Regions from separate parts of the Rhizobium sp. AP16 genome, predicted to be linked through region 3. Evidence: riboswitches for the same ligand, from Rfam matches in the RefSeq annotation. Region 3 holds a riboswitch; each other region holds the start of a gene.
What was found. Region 3 has a riboswitch for cobalamin ahead of cobU (bifunctional adenosylcobinamide kinase/adenosylcobinamide-phosphate guanylyltransferase). Riboswitches for the same ligand answer to the same signal wherever they lie in the genome.

Region 1 (5,132 bases), on a different contig from region 3:
CTTCCCCTGGCTTTCGGTCCTGCAGAATGTCGAACTTGGCCTTGAAGCCCAGGGCGTAGCACCGGCCGAGCGGCGCAAGCGGGCACTTGCCGCCATCGACCTCATCGGCCTAGACGGTTTCGAAAGCGCCTATCCGAAGGAACTCTCAGGCGGCATGCGCCAGCGTGTCGGCCTTGCGCGCGCCCTCGTCGTGCGCCCGAAGGTGCTGCTGATGGACGAGCCCTTCTCGGCGCTCGACGTGCTGACGGCCGAGACACTGCGCACCGATCTGCTCGATCTGTGGTGCGAAGGCCGGATGCCGATCGAATCCATCCTGATGGTGACGCACAATATCGAAGAGGCCGTGCTGATGTGCGACCGCATCCTGATCTTCGGGTCGAACCCCGGTCGCGTCATCGCCGAAATTCGCGTCGACCTACCGCAGCCGCGCAACCGTCTCGATCCCACCTTCCGGATGCTGGTCGAAGATATCTATGCAAGGATGACCGCGAAAACCGGCACGACGGCGCGCGATGGGCTTTTCCCAGGAACGGGAATAGCCATGGCCCTGCCGCGGGTATCGACCAACCTGCTGTCCGGCCTGATCGAGACGGTCGCGGCCGAACCTTATCGGGGACAGGCGGACTTGCCACCGCTTGCCACGCATCTCCATCTCGACATCGACGATCTTTTCCCCGTCGCCGAGACACTACAACTGCTACGCTTTGCCGATCTGGAAGGTGGCGACATTCGACTGACGGCACCGGGCCTGCGCTTCTTCGACAGCGATGTCGACGAACGCAAGCGCCTGTTCGAGCAGCATCTCGCCACCTATGTGCCGCTTGCCGCCCATATCCGCCGTGTTCTCGACGAGCGGCCGACGCACCGCGCGCCGGCCCGGCGTTTTCGCGACGAGCTCGAGGACTACATGTCGGAGGACTATGCCGATACCACGCTGAAAGCCGTGACAAACTGGGCTCGTTACGCCGAATATTTTGCTTATGACGAGAATGCCGACCTGTTCACACTCGAAAACCCAAGTTGAGGGCGACACTCGATCATGGCCGACCATTGGCACTCCGCAATGGTCGGCATTGCTCATGGCTTTCCGATCGTGCACCCTGCCGTCGCACGTGCGGCGGCGGATTCGTGTGAGAAGGGTAAGGCAACATGAGGCGCGAGGTCCTGCGATATCTGGTCGAGGCGCCCTTGATGTGGCTGGGCATTACGCTGCTCGCCGCCCTGATCTTTGTTGCCGACACGGTGACCAATCTGGAGATCGCCTTTGCGGTGCTCTATGTCTCGGTGATCCTCATCTCCGTGCGATCCGGCCGGCCTGGAGCCGTCATGGTCGTGGGGATCGTCTGTGCCGTCCTCACCATAGTCAGCTATTGTCTGACACGACATGGCGATTCCCAATCCGGCACGGTGAACGGGGCCATAAGCCTGCTCGCGATCGCCGCGACCACCTATCTGGCGATCAGGATCGAGGCGACCGAGGCAAGAGCCAGACAGGCGCAATCCGAACTCGCACGCATGTCGCGCATCATGACGATGGGCGAACTCAGCACCTCCATCGCCCATGAGGTCAGCCAGCCGATCACCGCGATCGTGGCCAATGGCAATGCGGCGCTCCGCTGGCTGTCGGCAACGCCTCCCGACCAGGAGGAGGCCCGGCGCGCGCTCGACAGGATCGTCAAGGATGCCGGTCGCGCCGGCGAGGTGATCGGCCGTGTCCGCAGCCTCGTTGCGCGAACATCTCCATCGCGCGACAGCATCGACATGGCCGAGACGATCTCGGAAGCGCTGGCGCTCGTCCGTAGCGATATCCGCGAAAACCATATCCTGCTGCGCACCGAACTTGCCAATGATCTACCATCCGTGACGGGCGACCGGGTTCAGCTGCAGCAGGTGATCCTGAACTTCGTCATCAATGCCATCGAAGCGATGGCGGGCGTCGATGCGGAGAAACGCGAACTGCTGGTCAGCGCCGCAGCTGACGACAGGAAGATAACCATCAGCGTGCGCGACACCGGCATGGGCGTGCCGCCAGCCGCTTCCGACAGGATGTTCGAAGCCTTCTTCACGACCAAGACGACAGGAATGGGGATGGGGCTGGCGATCAGCCGGTCGATCGTCGAGGCGCATGGCGGTGCGGTCTATACGGCGCCCAACTTCCCGCATGGCGCGGTGTTCGGCTTCATCCTGCCGTCGGATACCGGAGCAAGAGGATGATCATGCCGGAGCAGAAACCGACCATTTATGTCATCGACGACGATCCCTCCGTCCGGGATGGGCTGGACAGCCTCCTGCGCTCAGTCGGCTATGACGTCAGCAGCTTCGCATCGCCACGGGATTTCCTGAAGCATCGACGATCCGACGGTCCGTCCTGCCTTGTCCTTGACGTCAGGATGCCGGATGCAAGCGGCCTTGATTTCCAGGACGAGCTGGCAAGAACCGGCAATCCCCTGCCCATCATATTCCTGACCGGCCACGGCGATGTGCCGATGTCCGTGAGGGCGATGAAGGCCGGGGCGGTGGAGTTTCTGCTCAAGCCCTTTCGGGAACAGGATCTTCTCGACGCCATTCGGCAAGCTTTGGAAAAGGATCGCACCCGGCTTCGCCAGGACGCTGCTACGACCGATTTGCGGGAGCGATTTGCGACGCTGACGGCGCGCGAGCGTGAAGTGATGGCGCTTGTCGCCCGCGGACGCCTCAACAAGCAGATCGCCGCCGAACTCGGCCTCAGCGAAATCACCGTGAAGGTCCATCGCGGCCAGGCGATGCGCAAGATGCAGGCGGGATCCGTCGCCGATCTCATCAGAATGGCCGACGCGCTCGGATAGTCGGAATGTCTGTCCAAGGCACGATCAAAACCGTGCCTTGGCATTATGCTTTGGCCCGCCGCCTACATTGGTCGCGGCGGATGATACCGGAGCCTCAATTGAGGGCCGGGCAGCCGCGTCGATTGGCAAAGACCATGCGGTCGGGACCGCCATCATTCCAGCCACGGACAACAATGCGTCGCCCATTGTTTTCGACCGAATCAATGCGGCGGAAACCTTCCTGGCGGGCGGCATCCATAAGGTCGCGCCGGCTGCAACCACCACGGTCACCACGGTCACGATCTCTGCGCGGGCCATCCCAGTCCTGATCCTGGCGGCGGTCCCATCTTGGCGGCTGCCTGTATCCATCATCGTCGCCGTAATACTGCGCCATGGCGACAGATGGCATCAACTGCGTTGCGGCCAAGCCGGCCAACGCGATGAAAGAAACTCGTGCAAAACGTCTAAACATCCTTCGCTCCTCACTCTGATATCGATGGCATGGATGGGTGATATTGCACTCTACATGAACGCTATCCGAACAAACCGTTCATACAGTCCCAACGCGATCGTCTCCAAAAGCATCGCCCCATAATGCTGCATTTCCCCAGATATGAAAACTAGGGTTGCGTGCCGTGAAGGCAAGCGTCCGCCAGAAGCGTCGCAGGATCATATAAAGATATCTTTATATCTCTTGACGACAGCAACACATTCCGACATCCTGCGTGCCATCGTGGTTCTGCGGATCGTCTGATCCGGAGCTAAGAGGGAATTCGGTCAAGACATCTGCAATGTCCATGCCGGAGCTGCCCCCGCAACTGTAGGCGGTGAGCCGCCATCCGATCAAAGTCACTGAGGAAGACGCCTCGGGAAGACAGGATGGTGGTGACGACCCGCAAGCCAGGAGACCTGCCGCGATAGATAACGTCCACGGGCGGGGTGTCCCGGTGTGCCGCTTTGCGATCGGCACCCCTGTGCCTTTCGTCGATGCGTCATTCCAATGCCTTGCCCACAACCCTCGGGGTAAGGAAAATGACCATACTGACTGCGAATCTCGGCTTTCCACGCATCGGACGACACCGCGAATTGAAATTCGCTCTGGAATCCTGCTGGTCCAGGCAATCGGACCGCGCCGCTCTTTTCGATGTCGCCAAGACACTTCGCGCCGACAATTGGCGGCTACAGAAGGAGAAGGGGATCGCCGTAATTCCCTCCAACGACTTCTCGCTTTACGATCATGTCCTCGATACCGCCGTCATGGTCGGCGCCATCCCGGCGCTCTACGGCTGGAGGGGAGGCCCGGTCGATCTCGACACCTACTTCGCCATGGCACGCGGATCGACGGGCGGCGGCCATGGCGATTGCGGCCATGTCCACCATCATCAAGGCGCGCCGGCGCTCGAGATGACCAAATGGTTCGACACCAACTATCACTACATGGTTCCGGAAATTGGGCCGGACCAGGCTTTCGAGCTGACGGCCAACAGGCCGCTGGAAATGTTCCGGGAAGCAAGGGCGCTGGGAATCCATACGCGCCCGGTCTTGCTGGGGCCGATCACCTTGTTGAAGCTCGCCAAGAGCAAGGAGGAGGATTTCGAGCCGATCCGGCTTCTGGACCGGCTGCTTCCCGTCTATGCGAGGATACTCGCCGAACTGAGCGCGGCCGGCGCGGACTGGGTCCAGATCGACGAGCCAGCGCTCGTGCTTGATCTGACCGACGAAGACAGGAGCGCTTTCGCACACGCCTATGAGGCTTTCCACAAACTGGTGCCCAACCTCAAGATCATGGTCGCCACCTATTTCGGAGCGATCGGCGATAACCTGCCCATCGTACTCGCCAGTCCCATGGCGGGGCTGCATATCGATCTCGTCCGAGCGCCGGAACAATTGAGCGAAGTCCTGGCGAAGCTTCCGCCAAATCGCGTTCTGTCACTCGGCGTCATCGACGGCCGCAACATCTGGCGGGGCGATCTTGTGAAAGCCCTGGATCATCTGGAGCCGGTCGTTGCCGCGATTGGAGCCGACCGGGTACAAATCGCGCCTTCCTGCTCACTTCTCCATGTGCCGATCGATCTTGAGCTCGAGACGGCGCTCGATGCCGATCTTGGACGCTGGCTGGCTTTCGCGACACAGAAGCTCGACGAGGTCGTAGCTCTTGGGCGCGGTCTGTCCGACGGACGAAACGCCATCGGCGACGCCCTTGCGGCTTCTGCCACTGCCGCGGCATCGCGGGCATCCTCGCCGAAGGTTCACGATCCCGTGGTCGATGGTCGTATCAAGGGCCTCGACGCTTCCATAAAGCGCAGACAAAACGCGTTCCTTCGTCGC
Region 2 (5,132 bases), on a different contig from region 3:
CTTACCCTTAATTCATGAAGGGATACCGGCAGACTCACCCTCTGATTTGCAGTCTCCTGATGGTCCTGGCATTGCTGGGACTGGCCTCCAGGCTTGCGGCCGGTGAAAGCCAACCCTGGACCGATCCGCAAAACGCCCTCATCGTCGATGCCTACGAGCTGAATACCATCGACTGGGAGCAGCTCCTGCAGGACAAGCGCATATCCGCCTTCATCTCCAAGGCTTCCGACGGCCTGCCCGAGAGCTTCAGCTGCACCGGCGACCATGCCGGCGACACCTTCGCGCACTGCAAGACCATGTGGCGCAAATATGCGGTCAGCCGCGAACTCTATCAGACGCGGCGGATGCTGGCGAAAATGAACGGGCTGCTATGGGGCGCCTATCATCTCGGACGACCCGGCAATCCGGTCGACCAGGCCAATCATTTTCTCGATTACGCCGATCCGAAACCGGACGAACTGATGGTGCTCGATATCGAGGGCCTTGATGTCCTGCGATATATGTCGCTCTCCGACGCGCAGGTCTTCGTCGGCCATATCAAGGTGAGGACCGGGCGCTATCCGATCCTCTATACCAACCACAATACCGCTCAATACATCGCCGACCACCGCCAGGATTACCCGATCCTGGCGCGGCTACCGCTATGGTATGCTCGCTACAAATCCGACGTGAAGGGCACTTTCCCGCTCGGCAACTGGGACACTTATGCCCTCTGGCAGTTTGCCTCCTCCGACAATTGCTCGGACAAGAGCTGTCCCTACAGGGTGCCGGGAACACTGAAGGACATCGACGTCAACGTCGTGCCGATGACCAAGCTGCAACTGGCCAAGGTCTGGCCACAGGGCGATCTCCTGCCCACCAAGCCGATGCCGGCGCCCGACATGATGATCGCCAAGGCGCCGAGCTGCAATGGTCCGCGGCAGACACTCATTTCATTAATGGTCGACCCCGTCGTCACGGCATCTACCCGCCGCTCGGAACCGGTCGAGATCAATGAATTGAACTACCAGGATTTTTAGGCTTCGATCTGCACATCCGTCTTAGGACGCGAACAGCAGGCGAGGATATAACCTTCCTCGATCTCGTCATCGAGAATACCGCCATTGTGGCTCATCTCGACCTCGCCCGAGAGCTTCATCACCCGGCAGGTGCCGCAGAGGCCCGACTCGCAGGCCGCGCCGATACGCACGCCAGCGCCGCGCGCGGCTTGTAGGATCGTCTGGCCCGGCGCACAGGGAACATCCTTGCCAGCCATGGTGAAGCTGATCGAAGTCGCCGCTTCCGTCGAGGCGTCATCGCTGACTTCGGCCAGCGGCGTTGCCGCCTGCGCCGGCTGGAAGCTTTCCTGATGATAGCGCGTCATGTCGAAGCCGTGGGCTACCAGCATGGAACGGACGGCGTCCATGAAGACTTCCGGGCCGCAGCAGAAGATCGTGCGGTCCATGAAATCGGGCGCCAGCAGCCCGATCTTCGCCTTGTCGATGCGGCCCTTCAGCCCCGACCAGAGATCGGTGCGGCCACAGCCTTCGACAATGAAGCCGAGATCGAGGTTCGGCATGAAGCGCGCGAGATATTCCAGCTCCGAACGGAAGATGATGTCGGCGGGGCTGCGCGAGCAATTGATGAAGGTGATGTCGGATAGCGGCGCGGTATCGGACATGTAGCGCGTCATCGCCATCATCGGCGTGACGCCGGAGCCGGCGGAAACGAAGAGATATTTTTCGCCGGGATGACGGATATGGCTGAAATCGCCGAGCGGACCGAAAGCCTTGACACGCATGCCGGGCTTCAGGTTCTCGAACATCCAGCGCGTGCCAATGCTGTCCTTCTGCGCCTTGACCGTAATGGCGACCGAGAGCGGGCGCGACGGGGTCGAGGACAGCGTATAGGTACGCATGACCGGCTCCGCAGCCGCCGGCAGCTCCAGGGTGACGAACTGGCCCGGCAGATAGCGGAACCAGTTGTCCTTGTCGGAGCGGAAGGTGAAGGTCATCACATCGGGTGCTTCCGGCGTTGCCGAAAGGCATTCGAGCAGATGCTGCCTGTCGCTCCAGGGCTTCATCTGGTCCAGGTGCTGATGGCGGAGGGAGACGGTCATGTTCATAACTCAGGCAACCGCCGACAGCTTGGCCTGATCGCCCTGCAGCCGGTTGATCATGAAATTCGCGTACCATTCGACGAACTGCATCACGCCGCCTTCATCTTCCGGCGAATAGGGGCCGGGCTGGTAGGCGGGCGAGCGGATGCCGAAGGCATTTTCCTCGACGATCCGGCGGTCCTGATCGTTGGTCTCGGTCCAGACGTGGGTGAGTTCGTCGATACGATAGTCGACCCCTTCGACCGCATCTTTGTTGACGAGCCATTTGGTCGTGACCTGCGTTTGCTCGGGACCGAGCGGCAGCACGCGGAAGGTGATCGCATGGTCGGCGAGCACATGATTCCACGTCGTCGGATAGTGGAAGAGCAGCAAGGTGCCGATATGGCTTTCCAGCACATCGTTGGAGAGCGGCCTCTGCACGGCGCGCGCGCCCGACATGGTGTAGCTCTCGGCATCCTGGATGAGTGGCATGCGTGCGGCGCGGAACTGGCCGGACGGCGACATGCGGAATTCGCTTGGAAGATTCGCCGCCTCGCACTTCGCCCAATGCTCCGAAATCACCGGATCGTCCTTGGCGCCCTGCACGCCGGTCGCGCTCGGTGCTTCCGGATAGGTGCGGCAGAGTTCGGGATGATTGGCCGCGCAATGATAGCATTCGCGATTGTTTTCCCAGACGAGCTTCCAGTTGCCCTTCTCGATGATCGTGCTTTCGAAGGCGACCTTGGTCTCGCCGAGGCGGTGGCGGACGAGATAGGGCTCGACCATGGCGCGGAACGGCGCAAAGTCCGGCGCCTGATCTGCAAGGCAGATGAAGATATAGCCGCCAATGCTTTCGCAATGGACCGGCTTCAGCGAGAACTCGCTCTTGTCGAAATCCTCCGGCATATGGCGGGCAAAGAGCAGGCTCCCGTTCAGTTCGTAGGTCCACTGATGATAGGGGCAGACGAGCTTTGCCGAAGAGCCGCGCTCGGACGTGCACACGCGCGAGCCGCGATGGCGACAGCTATTGTGGAAGGCGCGGATGACCTGATCGCGGCCACGAACGATGACGACGGGATAATCGCCGATCTGGACGGTGAAATAGTTGCCGGCGCGCGGCACTTCGCAATCATGGCCGATGAACAGCCAGTCGCGATAATAGATCATTTCCATATCGAGCTTGAAATAATCCGGATCGGTGTAGAAGGGCTGCTCCAGGCTGAAGCCCTCGCGGCGGTTCTTCAATTGCCGCAAAACGTTGCTGCTGATGTCCATTTGCCTATCCTTGCGCGGTAGCGATCAGCAGGCAGAGGACATGCACGATCGGCCGCGAACGACCGCAACGCAATGTCCCGACCGCCCGCCGCGGTCAGTAAATCAGTCTCCCCAAGGCTGGTTTCCGGGCTCTGGAGCGGTCCCCCAAAGGACCCCATGGCACCTTCCCAGGCTGTCTTAAGCCCAGTGGCTTCATTCGCCATGCCTTACTCCACCACCGTTGCGGGGGCAGCGCCGGATTTCGACCGGCTTCCCAATTCTCCGCCCCCCTAGCGGGCGGCACCTTGAGATTGATACCATCATAATCTGCGCCCCTCTCGCCGCTCTGCTGCAATGCGACATCCGCTTCGAAATTGACGACAGGCCCAAGAAGAGTTTCGCAGAGACCTCGCGGCCGAAATATCGGAAGATAATTCAAATCCTTATGCTCCTGTGAAGAGCATCGTTTCCCGCGCCGGCCTCTCTGCGTCCGCGGCGCCTTGTCTTAATTGCGACAGACCCGTCAGCGAACAGGCTTCAGAGCGGATATTACACGACGGAAAGCGCCTGCAGTGCCGCCATTGCGCGCCCGGCATCGGCCGCCGGCACGAAGATATGATCATGGTAATAGCCGGCAACGACATTGGCGCTGATCCTCTCGTTTCCCAGCGCCGTCGCAAGCGCAGCCGTGAGACCCACGGCTTCCAGCGAGGAGTGAATGTCGAGGGTGATCATCCGCATCGCAGGCTCGGCCGGGAGCCCCGCTTGTCGGGCCACCTCGACCGGCAGGATCAGCGTCACACCTTCCCTTTCCTGAAACAGTCCAACCGGATTCATATGAATGTAATCCGCCAGCGACGAGGCCGGCACACTGCAATAGACGAACTCGCCCTCGACGAGATCCGGCTTCATGCCGGCAAGCAGCAGCTTGAGATCGGTAATGCCGGGCATGGTTCTGGTCCTCTTCAGCGATCCATCAGCAAGCCCGGCTCAAGCTAGATGATCTATCATTCGGTATCCAGATCTCCATCGCGAGCCGGCATGGCAAAGCTCAGATATTTCGATGCCAAGAAACCCGCCGACCCGGAGCCGACGCTGCCGGCACCGGGGTATACGGAATTCCTGCGCACCGGGCGTATCAATCGCGACAAGACGCATTGGCTCGCCGAAGAACGGCGTTACCTCACCTTCGAGGAAGTGGCCGAACGCACGGCAACCAAGCTCAGAAACGCCGGCGAGACAACCCATGGCCGGCTCAATAGCTTTCACCAGTCGATCCGCTTTCCGAAACTGATTTTCCATCACACGCTCAGGGACACACCGCATCTCGGCTATTGCCATGTCACCGCCGCGCGGACGCAATTTGCGCAGTACGAGGAAGTGAGCTGGGCTTTCTACATCGCCAATTTCTTCGCCCGCCTCGGCCAGAACGATAATTTCTTCGAAGACATCAGCCTGAAATATTCGCGGATGTATTTCGCCGTCGCTATAAGGCCGGATGAGGACGCTTCGAAGAAGAAGCTGACGATCAATCGCGAGGTGCGCGGCAACGGCGTGCTCTTCCACACACACGATCCGCAGATCGCCATCCGCAATGTGTTGCTGCTCGGCGCGCGCAACGAACAGCTCCGCGACATCATTCGCCAGCTTTGATCATTGATCCCCAAACTTGAAAAGCATAAGAACGGCCTGAACGGCAATCGGTCAGGCCATGGCGCGACATATAGACATTCTCCAGCATCCAGAGGCGGCAATAGCGGCGGCAACGGCAACTCTCGCCGAAGGTCTGCCGATCGGGCTG
Region 3 (5,132 bases):
GCCGCCGCCTTGAACGAGACGGCGCGGGCAAGCACACGCCCATCCACCTCGGGCAGCGCGACATTCATGCCGAGATCGCGCGCCGAAAGCCCCTGTGACGAGGCATCCCAGGCCTCTCTCGATGAAGCGGAAAAGATCGCCTGCAGCACGACTGCATCGCTCGTCTCCAGCACGGTCGGCTGGCGATCGGCACCCGGCGCCGAAACCGCAAACCCGGTCGTGTTGATGACGACATCCGGCTTCAATTCGGTGAAAACGCTCTCTAGGATACCGATCGATACCGGATCTTTGAGACTATAGGCAAACACCGGCAGCGGCCGCATGCCCTCGGCGATAGCGGCTTCGATCAAGGCCTCCACAGGCTTGGTTTCACCGCTCTGGACGAGGGCGCGATAGAAGGAGATGGCAATAGTTGGGGGTTCGAGTCCCTCCGGGACCGCCAATTCGGAGATACTCTTCCACTCCTCAACCCCAATCACGCCCCTGCCCGGCCACCAGATCCCGGCCTTCATCAGCGGTGATGCCGTTGCCGGCTTCTCTGCCCCCGACAGCATCGCCTCGGCATAGCCAAGAAACGCCCGCGAATTCGCATCCCCGCCTTCGATCAGGTAGGACCACAGCGCATTGAGATCATCGAGCGCGATATTGGAAAACGGCATCAGCCCCGGATCGGACTTCGAATCCCCCGGCAGCACGGCGATCAGCGTACCGCTACGCGCAGCACAAGCATGCAGCGCCTCGAGCGCATAGTGGAAATAGCTGGCACCTCCAAGCGCCCGGACGATGATCAGCTTCGCATGCCTTGCTGTCCGCTCGACATAGGTATCGACCGACATCGGATGCTTGAGGCTCATCAGGCTGGCGAGCCGCAGCGAATAGCCAGCCTCTCCCTGCCCATGGGCGGCGGCGATTGCCGCAAGCTCGGTATCGGCCGCCGACAGGAACAGGATATCACCCGGCGACTGACCGAGATCGATCGCCTCCTCGCCGTCGCTGATCGTTCCCTTTTGCGCTAGGAGGAGATGCATGGCTCTGCCTTAGACCAAAGCCTCGATCGACTTGCGCACGATCCCTTCGTCCATCTCATGCAGCCCGATCACCACCAGCCGCGTGGCGCGCGCTTCGCCCGGCGTCCATGCGCGGTCGAAATAATGGTCGATGCGGCTGCCGACGGCCTGGATCTGCAGGCGCATCGGCTTGCCGGGCACATCGGCAAAACCCTTGAGACGCAGGACATCATGTTCGGAAATCACGCCCTTCAGCTTTTCGATGAACGAAGTGGGATCGGCGATCGGGCCGAGCTCGACGACGAAGCTGTCGAATTCGTCGTGATCGTGCGGTGCGCCGTCCTCGTGTTCCAGCTCATGATGCGATTTGCGGTTGGCGATATCGGCTTCCGTGCCGATGCCGAGGCCGAGCAGGATGGCGGCCGGGACGTCACCATTCTTCGCCTCGATGATCGTCGGCTTGCGCACGGTGCGCGACGCGACTTCGGCGCGGACGCGGCCAAGGCCGGCGACGTCGATCAGGTCGGTCTTGTTGAGAACGATCAGGTCGGCGCAGGTGAGCTGATCCTCGAACAGTTCCTCGATCGGGCTTTCGTGATCGAGCGAATCGTCCTCGACGCGACGGGCTTCGACGGCGTCGTGATCATCGGCGAAACGGCCGGCGGCGACGGCGGCGCTATCGACCACGGTGATGACGCCGTCGACGGTGACCTGGGTGCGGATATCCGGCCAGTTGAAGGCCGCGACCAGCGGCTGCGGCAGCGCCAGGCCGGATGTCTCGATGACGATATGATCGGGGCGCACGTCGCGCTCCAGAAGCTTGGTCATGGTCGGAATGAAGTCATCGGCGACAGTGCAGCAGATGCAGCCGTTGGTCAGCTCGATGATATCGTCCTCGGTGCAGTTCTCCGCGCCGCAGCCCTTCAGCACGTCGCCATCGACGCCGAGATCGCCGAATTCATTAATGATCAGGGCGATCTTCTTGCCGCCGGCGTTCTGCAACAGATTGCGGATCATCGTCGTCTTGCCGGCGCCAAGGAAGCCGGTGATGACGGTGGCGGGAATCTTTTCCTGGTTCATGCGGATTAACCCTTCATTTTCAGCGGCAGTCCCGCCGCGATAAAATAGACTTCGGCGCTTGCCGCCGCGATCATCTGGTGCAGCCGGCCGGCATGATCGCGAAACTCGCGCGCCATGCGGTTTTCCGGCACGATGCCGAGCCCGACCTCGTTGGAAACGAGAACGAGCCGCGACTTGGCCTTCGGCAGAAATTCGGTGAGAGCGGAAAACTCCGCCGCGATATTACGCTCGGCCATCATCAGGTTGGTGACCCAGAGCGTCAGGCAATCAACGAGAACGGCACGATCATCGCCGTCGATCGCCGCCAGCCGTGCCGTGAGGTCGAGTGGCTCTTCATGCGTCGTCCAGAGGTCGCCGCGATCATTGCGATGCTGTGCAATGCGATCGCGCATCTCTTCATCCCAGGCCTGCCCGGTCGCCACATAATGACGGTCAAGACCGGTATCGGAGATCAGGGATTCGGCGAATCGGGATTTGCCGGAGCGCGCGCCGCCGAAAACGAAGACAGCGCGGGATGGGGGGGATGACATTAGCTATTACCGCCCCCGCACGATCGGGCAGATCGGCACAAAGCAGCTAGGCCCGAAAAGCCGGCGCTTACGCGCGAAAAATTCGTTTGGCGCCATGACAACCTCCGTGCTGGCAACGAGACATGCGTCCCAAAATAGGCTTTGCGCCCGGTACGCATGGCAGGTCTCCTGGCTCGCGGGTAAGGTGCAGCAAGCGGAGGCGAACCGAAACCGGTCGCCCCCGCTCATGCACCAGCGGATCTTCCTCGCCTTCCCGGCAGATCATCATGAAAAAGCGGACGATTCGTAGATATTAGAGGCGTCCAGCCCTGGTTGATCATGATGCCACGCCAGTGGCTTTTTCCGGCTCTGAAGCTGTTTCCACTCGCCCGCACCATTGCGAACTGTCAGCGAAATGCCCCACAACCGAATGGAAAACCCTGACCGCTCTACAGTCGCGGGGTCGGCTGTGATGAGAACGCCCGGATTGGGTCCGTCCCTTCACATTCCCTTTTCATCCCATGCGACAGATCGCCGCTCGGGAACCATTCGTTATGCTGCAATGATTAGGCTTTCGGCCCTGGCAAGTCAATCAAGGCTGCCTATGCGACATCGGCTGTTCCAACAGCGAAAATAGCTCGGGAACCACTGATCGCGCAGTCTTTTTGCCGTAATTGTTTGATGTTAGGAGTTTATGGAAGCCAGGTATATAAACCTGAGCACGAAACTATCGTCAGTTCCCCATGTTGCAGAAATTTCAACCACGCCGTCTTGGTGTTCTCTCCGCCTTTTTCAGCGCTAGCCGGCTGAGAGCGCTTTTTCGTCGTGGCGAGCTAGGGCTCGTCATTGCCGGCGCTTTCGTCGGCGTCACCTCCGGCTGCGCCGTCACGGCGATGAGTCTCATTTCGCGCGAGCTGCACAGCCTCGTCTACGGCATCCCCGATGACGACCGGCTGAGCTCGGCCGCCATGCAGATTACCGACAAGTCGCTGCTGCTGATCGCCCCGATCGCCGGCGGCATCCTGCTCGGTTTGATGATCCTCATTATGTCACGCACCCGCAAAAAGCCGATGATCGACCCGATCGAGGCCAATGCGCTCCACGGCGGCCGCCTGTCGCTCACCGACAGCATCCTCGTCGCCGTGCAGAACCTGATCTCCAACGGTTTCGGCGCCTCTGTCGGGCTGGAGGCCGGCTATACCCAGCTCGCTGCCGGTATCGCCTCGAAATTCGGCTACAAGATGCAGTTCCGACGCGCCGATCTTCGGATGCTGGTCGGCTGCGGTGCGGCCGGCGCCATTGCCGCCGCCTTCAATGCACCGCTCACCGGCGCCTTCTATGCCTTCGAGCTGATCATCGGCACCTATTCCATCCTGACGCTGACCCCGGTCGTCGTCTCGGCGCTGATCTCGACCTTCATCGCCCGTATGCTTGCCGGCGATGATTTCGCCATCGATGTCGGCCGGTTCGGTGCCGTAGTCCCCGCCGACTATATCCCGGCCATCCTGCTCGGCGGCTTCTGCGCCGGCGTCGGCATCCTGATCATGCAGGGCGTTGCCTTCGTCGAGGAACTTGCGCGCAAGAGTTCGATTGCGCCCCCCTTTCGCCCGGCGCTCGGCGGTTTGGTCGTCGGCCTTCTGGCGCTGATCTCACCGCAGGTTCTCTCCGCCGGCCATGGCGCACTGCATCTGAACCTCGGCAGCGAAGTCACCCTATGGGGACTGGCGAGCCTCCTCCTGCTGAAGTCGCTTGCCTCCGCGGTTTCGATCGGCTCCGGCTTCAGGGGCGGCCTGTTCTTCGCCTCGCTGTTCATGGGCGCGCTGCTCGGCAAGATCTTCGCCTATTGCGCTCCCTATTTCGATCACACCACGCTGACGCCGGTCATCTACGCCGTCGTCGGTATGAGTTCGCTTGCGGTCGCCATCATCGGCGGGCCGCTAACCATGACTTTCCTGGCGCTGGAAATCACCGGCGATTTCCCGATTACGGCACTGGTGCTGGCGGCCGTCATCACCTCGTCGCTGGTGGTACGCACCACCTTCGGCTACTCCTTCGCCACATGGCGCTTCCATCTGCGCGGCGAAAGCATCCGCAGCGCCCATGACGTCGGCTGGATACGCAATTTGACGGTCGCGCGGATGATGCGCCCGGATGTACACACGGCAAAAGTCGACATGAGTATCGAGGAGTTTCGGCACGATTTTCCGATCGGCTCGGCCCAGCGCGTCATTCTGCTCGACAGGGAAGAGAAATATGCCGGCATGGTGCTGGTGCCGGACATCTATGCGAGCCCGGTCGAAAAAGACGACGAACAACACGGCCTTGCCGACTTCATCCGCCACCGCAACGACTTCCTACAGCCGCAGATGAACGCCAAGCAGGCCGCTGCTTTGTTCGACCAGACGGCAAGTGAAGCCTTGGTGGTGGTCAATGACCTCATCGAGCGCCGGGTCATCGGTCTGCTCACCGAGAGCTATACGTTGCGCCGCTACAGCGAAGAACTCGACCGCCGCCGCCGCGAGGTCTCCGGCGAGCT
Region 4 (5,132 bases), on a different contig from region 3:
TGCGCGCGCCCTCTTCTGGCTCAAAATCAAGGCGAAGGCGGGCGCGCCGACAAGAGCGGTGATCACTCCGATCGGCAGGACCTGGCCATGGATCAGCGTGCGCGACAGGATATCAGCCGCGATCATGAAAATGGCGCCGATCAGAGCAGCTGCCGGCAGAAGCACGCCATGACGGACGCCGACCAACATCCGCGCCGCGTGCGGTATGACCAGCCCGACAAAGCCGATGGAGCCGACGATGGACACCATGACAGCGGTCATCATCGCGGATGTGCCCACGAGCACCAGATAGGTACGGCGCACCGAAATACCGAGCGAAGCTGCCGATTCTGCCCCAAAGGTAAACGCGTCGAGCGACCGGGCATGCCAGAGGCAAACGACAAGCCCCAATAGCGCAGCCGGGATTGCCAGCCAGGCGTCGGGCCAACGCACACCGGAGAGATTGCCGAGCAGCCAGAACATGATGCCGCGCGCCTGTTCGGCCGTCGCCGCCTTGGTGACAATGAAGGAGGTGAGCGCGTTGAAGAGTTGCGAGCCCACGACCCCTGCCAGGATGATCGCGGCCGTTCCGCGCCCCGCCCTGACAGCCAGCAATGCGACGAGAGCGAAGGCGACGAGCGCACCGAGGAAAGCCCCCATCGGCATCGTCAGGAAACCCGCGCCCAGACCGAGGATCGCGACACCGACGGCGCCGGTAGAGGCGCCGGCGGAAATGCCGAGGATGTAAGGATCGGCCAGCGGATTGCGCAGCAGCGATTGCAGCACGACACCGGACAGGGCAAGCGCCGTGCCGCAACAGGCGGCCACCACCGCGCGGCTCAGCCGATAGCTCCAGACGATACCCTCATCGATCGGCTCGAGCGGATAGCCAGCACCCCAAAGCCGATTGGCCACGGTCTTGGCGACGGTCTCAAGCGGGATCGAGGTCTCGCCGATCGCCGCACCCAGCCAGAGCGCGGCAACAAGAATGGCGAGCGCCAAGGCGACGGCACCCGTTCGTCCGATCGATGAAAGGGCGCGGTTCACTGCGTCAGGCCGGCCGCGGCGATAGCATCAGCAAGTGCCTCGATGCCTTCGATCGTACGGATGGTCGGGTTCATCGCCTGCGCATCCATCTCGAAGACATGGCCACTTTTGACGGCGGGCATCAGGCTCGCGACAGGGTCCTTTTCCAGGAATTTGCGCTTGGCCTCCGCGCTATCCAGCGGATAGCGACGGCGTTCCATCGCAGCCGCCACGATCATGCTTGGATTGGCCTTGGCAATCGTCTCCCAGCCGACCGTCGGCCACTCATCATCGGTCTCGATGATATTCTTGATGCCGAGCGCCGACATGATGTAGCCCGGCGCGCCATTGCGGCCCGCCACGTAGGGATCGGCATCCTTGGCGCTGGAGAACCAGAAGACGGCAGAAAGCTTGCCCTGTGCGGAAGAAACCTTGGCGCGGGCTGCCGCTTCGCGCTGCTTGAGATCGGCGACCACTTCCTCGCCTTTGTCCTGCACATTGTAGATCTTCGCGAGATCGCGGATCTCCTGATAGACGAGATCCATAGTGAAGACCTGATGGCGGACGCCATCGCTGGAGCCGGAGTTCTCCTTGCCGACGCAATCGGACGGCGATGTATAGACCGGGATGCCTAGCTCCTCGAACTGTTCCGGCTTGGCGACCACGCCTTCCGGTCCCACCTGCCACTGGAACTGAACGGTGACGATATCCGGCTTCTTTCCGACGACGCTTTCGAAGCTCGGATCGTTGTCGGCAAGGCGCTCGATCTTGGCGTTGACGTCCTCATAGCCCTTGAGAACCGGTCCAACCCAGAGTGCGGTGCCGACCACCTTGTCGGCAACACCGAGGCTGTAGAGGATTTCCGTTGTGCTCTGGCCGATAGAGACCGTGCGCGACGGCGCCTTCTGGATGGTGATCTGCCGGCCGCAGTTCTGGAGCGTAAGAGGGTAGCTGGTTTCCGCAGCTCCCGCCTGCCCCGGCAAGCCGGCGACGATCAACGACATCGCGAATAGGCCGGCGCGCAATGGCCGCTTGAAAATGGTCTTCATCATAATTCCCCGAAGTGATGTGAACGCCGCCCGAAAAGGGCGGTGGTGAAAGTCAGAATGCCCAACAGGCATTCCGAGCGGTCGAATGATCGTCAAAATTCGGGGAAGGCAGCGCATCAAGGCGCTGCGAAGCGTGAAGGATGGTCATGTCCTGCTCCTGTTTCGGGCATCCCCGCCCGTGACAATGGATAGATCTTCGACGGCAGGTCTCCTGGCTCACGGATATCAGTCGTCCATCTGCCTTCCCGCGCCTGATCGGCGTAGTGGCATGGCGCCTTTCGGCACCACGAGGATGGACGGCAATCCGCTTACAGTTGCGGGGGCAGCCACGGTCTTGGTCCCTTTTGGGTCGTCCTCACCGTGTTCCCTATTAATCCCCTCGGAGTCATCGTCGGGGAACCGTCGCTTCCAGTTATGCCAAGCACGACGGTTGCGTCAAGCCGCGAAGTCGCCCACTTGAAAATACCCCTCGCGGCCAAGCCTCCGACCATCATCGATCTGGATATCATGATAAATTCCCATAGTTACGTAATAACATTACGTTTGCTACCAAACTTTCTGAGAGCTGTCCAGTTTGCACGATCCGTTTTATGAAATGCTGTGGAATAGTCGCCGAGACTGGCGTGACTAAGCAATGCGATAGGTGACGGCTGCCTGCCGGTTTGGCGCAGATATGATGATCGGGCTACAGATATCTCGGGCTTGATTTCATACGAAATCCGGACTGAGGCACCGTGATACCAAGTTCACTCCCTTGGAAGGCCCTCCGGCCGGAGATGCTTCTTGAGCGCGGCGATGCGGAAGATGGCGTTCGGAGCGCCATATCCCCGATAGTCATTGCGCTGAACGATCTCGAAGAAGAAGCCCTCACCGAAGGTGCCGCTATAGAGCTGAAAGAATTCGCCATGCTCGTCACGGTCATAGAGAATATTCTCCACTTTCAGCCGCTCAGTCAGCTCAGGATCGAGACCAAAGCGGGCTTCGACGTCACCGTAATAGTTCGGCGAGATCGGCAGAGGCTGAAAACCATTCTTCCGCAGCGCTTCGGCCGTCTTGAAGATGTCGGCGGTCTGGAAAGCGAGGTGCTGTACGCCAGAGCCGAATTTTTCTGCGATGAAGTGACCGGCCAGCGTGCGGCGGTTCTCTGCCCCGTTCAAAGTAATCCGCAGCGTGCCGGCGTCATTCTCCACCACCTGGCTGCGCACCACGCCGGCCGGATCGATGATGTCGACCATCGGCGTCTTGTGGGTCTCGAAGATCGAACTGTAGAAGAGAAGCCAGGTCAGCATCTCGTCATAGGCAACCGTCTGGGCGATATGGTCGACATGCAGGAGGTGGGCCGGAGCGACCTCCACGTCGTCCTCGACGGTCAGAAAATCGATTTCGGCGAAATGGCCGAGATCGCCCTTGTCGTCGATGAGATAGATCAATCCGCCGCCCACGCCGCGGATCGCCGGCATCTCCACTTCGCCCGGGGCAACCGGCTGGCCGAAGGGCTCGGCGCCGAGAGCGACCGCCCGAGCAAGCGCGGCCTGGGCATCGTCTACGATGAGCGCCATCGCATAGGCCGAAGTGCCATGTACGGCGAAGGAAGAATTGGCAAATCCGGCGCTGTCGGTATTGACGAGAATACGGATATCGCCCTGCTGAAAGAGGCTCACCGTCTTCGTCCTATGCACCGCCACCTTGCGGAAGCCGAGCGTGCGCAGGAGACCGATGAGATCGCCCGCATCTTCCTCGTCGGCGGAAAATTCCACGAAACCCACACCTTTGACAGAAGCCCGGTCAGGCATGGCCGCGACACTCAGGCCGCGGGCATTGGGATTGCGGCGTACCTGGTCGCCAAGATAGATCAGCGAGCGATATCCGTCAGCCGCGATCGAGCGCGACGAGCCGCCGCGGAACTGGTCGTTGAAGATCTCCAGTGAGAAATAGCCGTCATAGCCGGTCTCGGCAACAGCGATCGCGAAGGCCGTCACCGGCAGATCGCCCTCGCCGGGCATGTTGCGGAAGTGCCGGCTCCAATAGAGCAGGTCCATGTCGATGAGCGGCGCATCCGCCAGCTGGACGATGAAGATCTTGTCCTTCGGAATGGAGCGGATCGAGTTGATGTCGATCTTCCTCGACAGCGTGTGAAAACTGTCGAGGATCAGGCCGATATTGGGATGGTCGGCGCGGCGCACGATTTCCCAGGCGTCACGATGGTCGTTGATGTGCCGCCCCCAGGCCAGCGCCTCGTAGCCGACCTTCAGGCCGCGTTTCGCGGCGCGCTCGCCGAGTTCATGGAAATCGGCCGCCGCCCGATCGATACCCCCGAGCGAAGCCGGCGAGACATTGGAACAGACCAGCACGAGATCGGTGCCGAGTTCCTGCATAATATCGAACTTGCGTTCTGCCCGGTCGAAGGTCCGCGACCGCAGCGGCTCCTGCATGCCCTCGAAATCGCGGAAGGGCTGAAAGAGCGTGATCTCCAGCCCGTGGTCGCGCACCATCCGCCCGACATCCGCCGGACTGCCGTCGAAGGCCAGGAAATCGTTCTCGAAGATTTCCACTCCGTTGAATCCCGCCCGCGCAATCGCCTCAAGCTTTTCCGGCAGTTCGCCGCTGATCGATACAGTCGCAATCGACGTCTTCATTGTGGTCAAACCTCCGTGTCGGGGTTGAGTCCCCAGAATGATATCTGCGCTTCGAGCTGCGCGAGCGTCATTTGCGCACCGGGCTGTATGCGGATGCCGCGCGCCTCGGCCGCCCGCAGCCAGTCGGTTACCTCAGGCTTGGTCACCGCTTCCGCGACCATCTGCAAATCGGGAAGAGAATCGAGCGGGAAAGGATGAGGATCGGCGACCGACATGCCGGTCGGCGACGCGTTAATGGCGATATCCACCTTCAGATCGTCCGGAAGATGATCGAACACGGCAATCGCCGGATGATCTGTCCGTATCCGGTCGACGATGGCTAGGCTCTTGGCCGGATCCCTCTCGATAACGACGATGGCGGCCGCACCGGCTTCCGCCAGCGCATGGTTGATCGCTGAACCCGCGCCGCCGGCACCGACCACCAACACGGCTTTGCCGCTGA

Region 1: it holds a riboswitch for cobalamin, as region 3 does, so the genes downstream of both, metE (5-methyltetrahydropteroyltriglutamate--homocysteine S-methyltransferase) here and cobU (bifunctional adenosylcobinamide kinase/adenosylcobinamide-phosphate guanylyltransferase) in region 3, are expected to answer to the same signal.
Region 2: it holds a riboswitch for cobalamin, as region 3 does, so the genes downstream of both, PMI03_RS30445 (aromatic ring-hydroxylating dioxygenase subunit alpha) here and cobU (bifunctional adenosylcobinamide kinase/adenosylcobinamide-phosphate guanylyltransferase) in region 3, are expected to answer to the same signal.
Region 4: it holds a riboswitch for cobalamin, as region 3 does, so the genes downstream of both, PMI03_RS07005 (ABC transporter substrate-binding protein) here and cobU (bifunctional adenosylcobinamide kinase/adenosylcobinamide-phosphate guanylyltransferase) in region 3, are expected to answer to the same signal.

The regions. Positions count from the first base shown of each region.
Region 1 covers NZ_AJVM01000074.1:154,534-159,665, reverse strand. The annotation lists gene PMI03_RS25775 (AAA-associated domain-containing protein) at 1-1,024, shown strand, start outside; gene PMI03_RS25770 (sensor histidine kinase) at 1,150-2,214, shown strand; gene PMI03_RS25765 (response regulator transcription factor) at 2,217-2,825, shown strand; gene PMI03_RS31215 (hypothetical protein) at 2,920-3,276, opposite strand; cobalamin riboswitch at 3,522-3,736, shown strand; gene metE (5-methyltetrahydropteroyltriglutamate--homocysteine S-methyltransferase) at 3,837-5,132, shown strand, end outside.
Region 2 covers NZ_AJVM01000095.1:33,978-39,109, forward strand. The annotation lists gene PMI03_RS30435 (glycoside hydrolase family 25 protein) at 15-1,019, shown strand; gene PMI03_RS30440 (hybrid-cluster NAD(P)-dependent oxidoreductase) at 1,016-2,104, opposite strand; gene PMI03_RS30445 (aromatic ring-hydroxylating dioxygenase subunit alpha) at 2,108-3,352, opposite strand; cobalamin riboswitch at 3,450-3,654, opposite strand; gene PMI03_RS30455 (ACT domain-containing protein) at 3,881-4,282, opposite strand; gene PMI03_RS30460 (DUF6656 family protein) at 4,373-4,984, shown strand; gene PMI03_RS30465 (L-threonylcarbamoyladenylate synthase) at 5,043-5,132, shown strand, end outside.
Region 3 covers NZ_AJVM01000065.1:336,688-341,819, forward strand. The annotation lists gene cobN (cobaltochelatase subunit CobN) at 1-1,028, opposite strand, end outside; gene cobW (cobalamin biosynthesis protein CobW) at 1,038-2,087, opposite strand; gene cobU (bifunctional adenosylcobinamide kinase/adenosylcobinamide-phosphate guanylyltransferase) at 2,093-2,617, opposite strand; cobalamin riboswitch at 2,758-3,161, opposite strand; gene PMI03_RS19755 (chloride channel protein) at 3,340-5,132, shown strand, end outside.
Region 4 covers NZ_AJVM01000009.1:59,310-64,441, forward strand. The annotation lists gene PMI03_RS06995 (ABC transporter ATP-binding protein) at 1-1, opposite strand, end outside; gene PMI03_RS07000 (iron ABC transporter permease) at 1-1,026, opposite strand, end outside; gene PMI03_RS07005 (ABC transporter substrate-binding protein) at 1,023-2,054, opposite strand; cobalamin riboswitch at 2,238-2,473, opposite strand; gene PMI03_RS07010 (bifunctional sugar phosphate isomerase/epimerase/4-hydroxyphenylpyruvate dioxygenase family protein) at 2,801-4,690, opposite strand; gene PMI03_RS07015 (shikimate dehydrogenase) at 4,696-5,132, opposite strand, start outside.